One region of the Oribacterium sp. P9 genome, then DNA from elsewhere that is predicted to be linked to it. Evidence: predicted binding sites of a transcription regulator. Region 1 holds the regulator's gene; the other holds the start of a gene.
What was found. Region 1 encodes Rex, which represses fermentation and respiration genes when NADH is low (regulators of the CRP and FNR family bind a similar motif). Its sites were predicted from a motif close to ATTGTTAANTANTTAACAAT; they were not measured.
Positions count from the first base shown of each region.

Region 1 (3,423 bases):
GGAAGGCGTGTCCGTCGGCATCCAGGACGATGGTTTCCGAGCCCTTCATCACGGTTATGGTGCCATGTGCCGCGGCCAATGCTTCCGCCGCGTGGGCCGGGCACTGAAGGATCTCCTGTAGCGAAACCGCAGAGAGGCGCGCCATCTCCATCGGGTGTGGCGTGACGACCACCGGGATCTGCCGTGCGATCTGGTCGACGAGCTGCATGAGCTCCGGACGGACGCTCAGGATATTGAGGCCGTCTGCGTCGATCAGCAGAAGCGGGAATTTCCCAAGCCATTTCGACGGCGTTGCATCACACTGCGCTGCGATGGCCTGCAGCAGCTCGCGAACGAGCGTCACGCTCAGCGCCTCGGTGCCGAGACCTGGCCCCAGCACGAGGATGTCCGCCCAGGAGACATTGGCCTCGGACAGGACCCGGAAATTACTGTCCGAATCGTAGCCGGTGAAGATCGCCTCCGGAAGCAGGGACTGCACGATGAGGCGGTTCGACGCAGGGGTCAGGATGCGCACGAGGCCGGCGCCGCTGCGATAGGCGGCGAGACCGGCGAGGTAAGCGGCACCACACATGCCCTCCGAGCCGGCGGCCACGAGGATCTTTCCGTAGGTTCCCTTATTACTGTCGCTCCGGCGTGCCGGAATCTTCCTGAGATAGGTCGTCTTGTCTGTGTCCATCTGTGCCCTCCAGTATGGCAAATGCGATGACGAGCTCCTTCGTGTCGGAGATCGAGACCTGAATCGAGCGTCCGCCCAGCTCGTCATACAGTGTGCGGGCAGCGCCGTGAAGCACGACATAGGGTTTCCCGAGTTCATCCCGGAGCACCTCGACGTCGATCGGGCGGAAGCCGCGGAAGCCGGTGCCGAAGCACTTCGCGACCGCCTCCTTACATGCAAAATCACCGGCAAGCATGGAATCTCTTCCAGATGCCTGCCGGCGCTCATGCTCCGTAAAAATACGAGTCTCCGTGCCTGTTCGCCGGGTACTTTCGATACGGCTGATTTCCAGGATGTCGGTGCCGATACCGATCACCATCTTATGCCTCGTCCTCCGCTTCTTTCCGTCCGTAGGCTTCACCCATACGGTAGCTGAGACGCATCAGCGACTCGGAGAGATGCACGTTCTCGATGACGACATCATCCGGAACCTCGAGATCGACGTGCGCGAAGTTCCAGATACCAACGACGCCGTCGGCGATCAGCTGCTCGACTACCTTCACGGCCGGTGTCTTCGGGATGCAGACCGCTGCCATCTTGACATTGGATGCCTTCACGACCTCATCGATCTTCTCCATCGGAAGCACCTCGACATCGCCTACCCGGGTACCGATAACCGTCGGGTCCTGATCGAAGATAGCTCTTACGATGAAGCCGCGCTTTCGGAAATTTGTATAGTTCGCCAGTGCCTGTCCTAAGTGACCGGCTCCGACGATGATCATCTCATGCTCCTCATCGATGTTCAGGATCTTCGCGATCTCATCATGCAGATTTCGGATGTTGTAGCCGTAGCCCTGCTGACCGAAGCCGCCGAAGTTATTGAGGTCCTGACGGATCTGCGACGCCGTGAGCTTCATCCGCTTACTTAATTCGTTCGACGAAATGCGCTCGATCCCCTGATCCATGAGATCCTCGAGATATCGATAATATCTAGGAAGTCTCTGGATAACCGCCTGTGATATTTCTTTCTTTGCCATGTTAATGCGCTCTCCTGTGATATGATTTTGTAGATATTGCATACAAAATCATAGATTTCGTTCTAAATTATACAATCCTGTGAAATAGATGTCAAAGGCAAGTTGTAGAATTCTTAACAAATATATTGTTAAATAAGTATAAATAATAATCTTTTGTTTTCTATATTTTACAAGCACTTCCGCTGCCCTGTATAATGGGCTCATCAAAAAACGGAGGTGCTTTTAATTTGAAGGAAAGATTATTTCAAACGATCGATGGCGTTCGGGAAGAGCTGATCGCGATGGCCGACGATATCTTCGATCACCCGGAAACCGGCATGGAGGAGTTTCATGCCCTTGACGTTCTGACACAGTGGCTTATGCGCGAAGGCTTCGAGGTCGAAACCGGCATTGCGGGTGTCCCGACCGCATTTAAGGCAGTCTATCACCACGGGAACGGCGGCCCGAACATCGGACTGCTCTGTGAGTATGACGCGCTTCCAGGCCTCGGACACGCCTGCGGTCATCATCTGCAGGGTCCATCCATCCTCGCTGCGGCGAAGGCATTAAAAGAAGCAGACCTGGACCAGGCCTATACCATCACGGTCTACGGAACCCCTGCCGAGGAAAGCATCAGCGGCAAGATCCAGATGATCCGGAACGGCTGCGATTTCACCGATCTCGACGTGGCCTTCATGATGCACGGCGGTCCGAATACGCAGGTGGATGTGAAGTCTCTCGCGAACTCGAAGTATAAGGTAATCTACCACGGCACCAGTGCGCACGCTGCGCTCCGCCCGGAAAAGGGTCGCAGTGCGCTGGATGGCCTCATCCTCGCCTTCCAGGGCGTTGAGTTTTTACGTGAGCACGTCGCATCCGACGTGAAGATCCATTATACAGTCACCAACTGCGGCGGCACACCGGCCAATGTCGTGCCGGCCTATGCGGAGGCGAGCTTCTACGTGCGTTCCTATAACCGCGCTTACCTCGACAACGTCTGCACACGCTTCGAAAAGATTCTCCAGGGCGCGGCGATGATGACCGAAACCGAGGTGGAAATCATCCGCGAGAAGGAAGTCGATAATAAGATTCCGGTCATCCGACTGAACGATCTCGTGATGAAGCAGGCCGAAGAGATCGGCGCACCGCGGATCGCCCCGCCGAGAGCGCAGACCGGTTCGACGGATTTCGGCAATGTCATGCGCCGTGTACCTGGTACCTGTGCCCGCATCGCCTTCGTTCCGGAGGGTTCGACCGCGCACTCCCAGGCATATCTCGACGCCGGTAAAACCGAGGAAGCACACAAGGCAATCTTCTACGGTGCGAAGATCCTGGCCGGTGCCGCGTATGAGCTCATCACCGAGCCGGCACTGCTCGCAGACATAAAGGAAGAATTCAGAACGACGCTTGAAAAGGAAAATCAGGCCGCTAAGTAATTTCGGGTTCGGCCCGGATATCTCCCACTCCGATCCCTGATCTTCGGGTCGGAGTATAACACATCGTACCCCTTCATCTATACCCATAAAAACGAGGCGCCCATTGCAGTGATGCAATGGGCGCCTCGTTTATACTAGTATTTGTCACGCGATCAGATCTTCGGGGTTCTCTTCAGAATCTCGTGTCTCTCCGGACCATTGGAAACCATGGTGATCGGGGTCTCGATGTGCTTCTCGATGAAGTCGATGTAGTTCTTACAGTTCTCCGGAAGCTCGTCATAGTTCTTGATGCCGCGGATGTCGCAGTTCCAGCCCG
Region 1 is NZ_JBKEIS010000018.1:1,600-5,022, reverse strand. Features, by position in the region: gene ACK8P7_RS09380 (NAD(P)H-hydrate dehydratase) at 1-676, opposite strand, end outside; gene acpS (holo-ACP synthase) at 618-1,034, opposite strand; gene ACK8P7_RS09370 (redox-sensing transcriptional repressor Rex) at 1,036-1,692, opposite strand; gene ACK8P7_RS09365 (M20 family metallopeptidase) at 1,920-3,107, shown strand; gene ACK8P7_RS09360 (adenylosuccinate synthase) at 3,260-3,423, opposite strand, start outside.

Region 2 (3,423 bases), on a different contig from region 1:
CTCCGGTAACCTCACCGGCAGCATAGAGACCTGGGATCACAGCATCCTGCTCATTCAGAACCTCGGTGGAGGTGTTGATCTTTACACCACCCATGGTGTGGTGAACACCAGCGGTAACCTTGATTGCGTAGTATGGAGCAGTATCAAGCGGGTTTGCGAAGGAGGTACGGTTGAAGTCCGGATCCTTCTTGTCAGCGACATAGCCATTCCACTTCGTCATGGTCTCCTCGAAAGCAGCAGCGTCTACGCCCATCGCCTCTGCGAGTGCCTTGTAATCCTCACCGGTAACGGTGTAGCCCTTCTTGATGTAGCCCTGGATAACGGCAGAAGCGTCTACCATCTTCTGGTCTACAACGAGCCATGAGTAGGAGTCGGTCTGTGCGATCTCTGCAGCAGATACGACATCACGTGTACCAACCTCATCGATGAAACGCTGACCCTCGGCGTTTACGAGGATCGCACCGTCACCACGGAGACCCTCGGTGATGAGTGCAGCGGTGTCATACTGAACGGTCGGGTGAATCTGGATCTGATCCATATCGACGGTAGCAGCACCGACCTCGGTTGCCATCTCGATACCCTGACCCTGGATTCCAGGTGCGTTGGTGGTCATAAAGCCCTTGAGCTCCGGCTTGTACTGCTCAACCATCGCAAGGTTTGCACCGAAACCACCAGATGTAAGAACAACAGAAGCAGCATTTACAGTTACGCTGTTGCCGGTCTTACCGGTTGCGTGGATACCAACTGCCTGATCGCCATCCATGAGGATCTTGTCAGCCGTTGTGTCGAGAAGAAGAGTGATGTTCTCACGATCTTCGATGTTCTTCTCGAGGATCGGGATGAGGTAAGCACCGACAGCGAGGGTCTTGCCGTTCTCATCTACCGGACGGTGGATACGCTTTACGGAAGCACCACCGAAAGAACCAACGTTGTGCATCTCTGCGCCGATGGTGTCGAGCCAGTCGATCGCATCTGCAGACTCACTGCAGAGGGTCTTTACGAGATCGAAGTTGTTCAGGCCCTTGCCACCGATCATGGTGTCCAGCTCGAAGAGCTCTACAGAATCGAAGTAACCGGTCGGGTTTGCCTGATAATCTGCGTACTGCTTCTCGACGGTCTCTGCAAGTGCGGTGATGTCCGCGTTATCTGCGTACTTCTCCTTCGCAGTTGCAAGCTTCGCCTCTACACCGGCATCCTCACCGAACTCGTTCTCATCCTGCCACTTGGTCTTTGCAGCATTGAGACCACCGGTTGCACGTACGGAGTTACCGCCGACCATCGCCTGGGACTCTACGAGCACAACGGTCTTACCAGCGTCTGCTGCCTCGATCGCTGCCGTCATACCGGCACCGCCGGCACCGACGATAACGACATCTGCGTCGAGTGTCTGATCCTCTGCCTTCGCAGCAGTGGCGATCTCGTTCTCGAAATCAGCCGGATCGAAGCCCGCGCTCTTGATCGCTGCCTTTACAGCCTCGATGATGGCGTTGGATGTATTGGTCGCACCGGAAACGGCGTCTACCTTTACGCTGTTGTTCTCGATCATCTTGCCCGGGATCTCCGCGATGGCCTTATCACCGATACCCTCGGTCTCCTGCTGCTCGGTAACCTCGATCTTGTAGAGCTTATCCTTCGTCATGGTAACCTCTACCGTTACGTCACCGTTGTTTCCCTTCGCTGTACCGGTCGCGGTCACAGCGTCTGCAGGAATCTCGCCTGCTGCCTCTGTCGCAGCAGCGGTGGTCGTTGCCTCTGTCGCAGCTGCCGTCGTCTCGGTCTTGCTGGAACCACACGCTGTCACCAGAAGGCTGGCAGCTGCTGCGAATCCAAGCACCAGATTCATTTTTTTCATGTCTTTTTCCTCTCTCTGTTTCTGCCAATGCTTCCACTTGACACCGGAGCCTATACGTAGTGGAGCGGCATAGATGCGCGCATCCGGCTCCTTTTGATATTTTTTTATCATTGGCGTGGACTACTATAGCATAGAGTGAATTTTTCGTAAATCTATTTACTTACGAAATTAGCTTTAGTAAGTAAAAAAAGTTGTGCTTTTTAAATAAGCGCCTGTGTCAGCAGCAGGCGGGCGGCGCAGGATGTAGACATTGGCCCCCAGAAAAAGGGCTTGCGCATCACGGAGGGATTCGCTAGAATGTAGACGTAATCAAAAATAGTTCTTCAGGGCGAGGTGTGATTCCTCACTGGCGGTAAAGTCCGCGACCCTGCTCACCCGGGCAGGCTGAATCGGTGAAACTCCGGTACCAACAGTATAGTCTGGATGGAAGAAGAGTGTAGTGATGACGATATCTCTGTCCCTGAGTGTATGCTCAGGGACTTTTTTATGCTGGCAGCGGGCTGATCCCGGCGGGCACAGCGATTTTACGTCGCCTCCTTACTCACTTGAAGAATCACGCGTGGCTTTCTGCATGGGACTTTGGCCTGCCTGACGCAGTCCCGGCGTGCCGGAAGAAACACAGTACACGAAATGTGGAGGAGAAACATCATGAAAGACGTAAAAAACACCCGTTACATCGCCGCGGTCGGTATCCTGTCCGCGATTGCCTTCGTGCTTCAGCTCATCGAGATCCCGGTCCCGATGTTCATGCCGACCTTTATCAAGTTTGACTTCTCGGATCTGCCGGCCCTGATCGGTGCCTTCGCGTATGGTCCGGTCGCTGGTATCCTGATCGAGCTCATCAAGAACCTCCTGCACTCGATGGCTTCCCAGAGCTTCGGTGTCGGTGAGATCTCCAACTTCATCCTCGGTGCCGTGATGACCGCGGTGGCCGGTGGCATCTACCAGCATAAGAAGACGAAGCAGGGTGCCATCCTCGGTTCCCTCGCCGGTGCTGTCGTGATGGGCCTCGTATCTGTTCCGTCCAACTACTTCGTTGTGTATCCGGTTTACTACAACTTCATGCCGGAGGAGGTCATCCTCGCAGCCTACCAGGCACTCATCCCATCGATGAAGAGCATCCTTCAGTGCCTCCTCTGCTTCAACCTTCCGTTTACGATCGTGAAAGGACTTCTTGACGTAGTGATCACATTTGTTGTATATCCTTATATCAGTCCGATTCTTCACGGAAGGAAATAATAGGTATATATGAAAGCACTGTTTTTTGATGTGGATGGCACACTGATCGATGAAGTAAAGCACGAGATCCCGGCGAGCACACTGGAAGCGCTCCGTCGCACACGTGAAAAAGGCAATAAAGTATTTATCAATTCAGGACGTACCGTCGGAATGCTGAAGCGTATCATGGAGATGGTCGAGGTCGACGGTTTCCTCTGTGGCTGTGGCACGGAGCTGATCTATGAAGGAGCGTCCATTTATTATAAGAAGCTTTCGGTGGAGATGAAGCAGCGCATCAAGGACGCATCCGACCGCTATGGTGTCCTCGTACACCTCGAGGGGCAGCATGGCTG
Region 2 is NZ_JBKEIS010000019.1:12,591-16,013, forward strand. Features, by position in the region: gene ACK8P7_RS09615 (flavocytochrome c) at 1-1,852, opposite strand, end outside; FMN riboswitch at 2,168-2,291, shown strand; gene ACK8P7_RS09620 (ECF transporter S component) at 2,501-3,091, shown strand; gene ACK8P7_RS09625 (HAD-IIB family hydrolase) at 3,101-3,423, shown strand, end outside.
Region 2: ACK8P7_RS09615 (flavocytochrome c) is a predicted target of Rex. The motif match lies at 1,945-1,964, and genes of this name have one in related genera.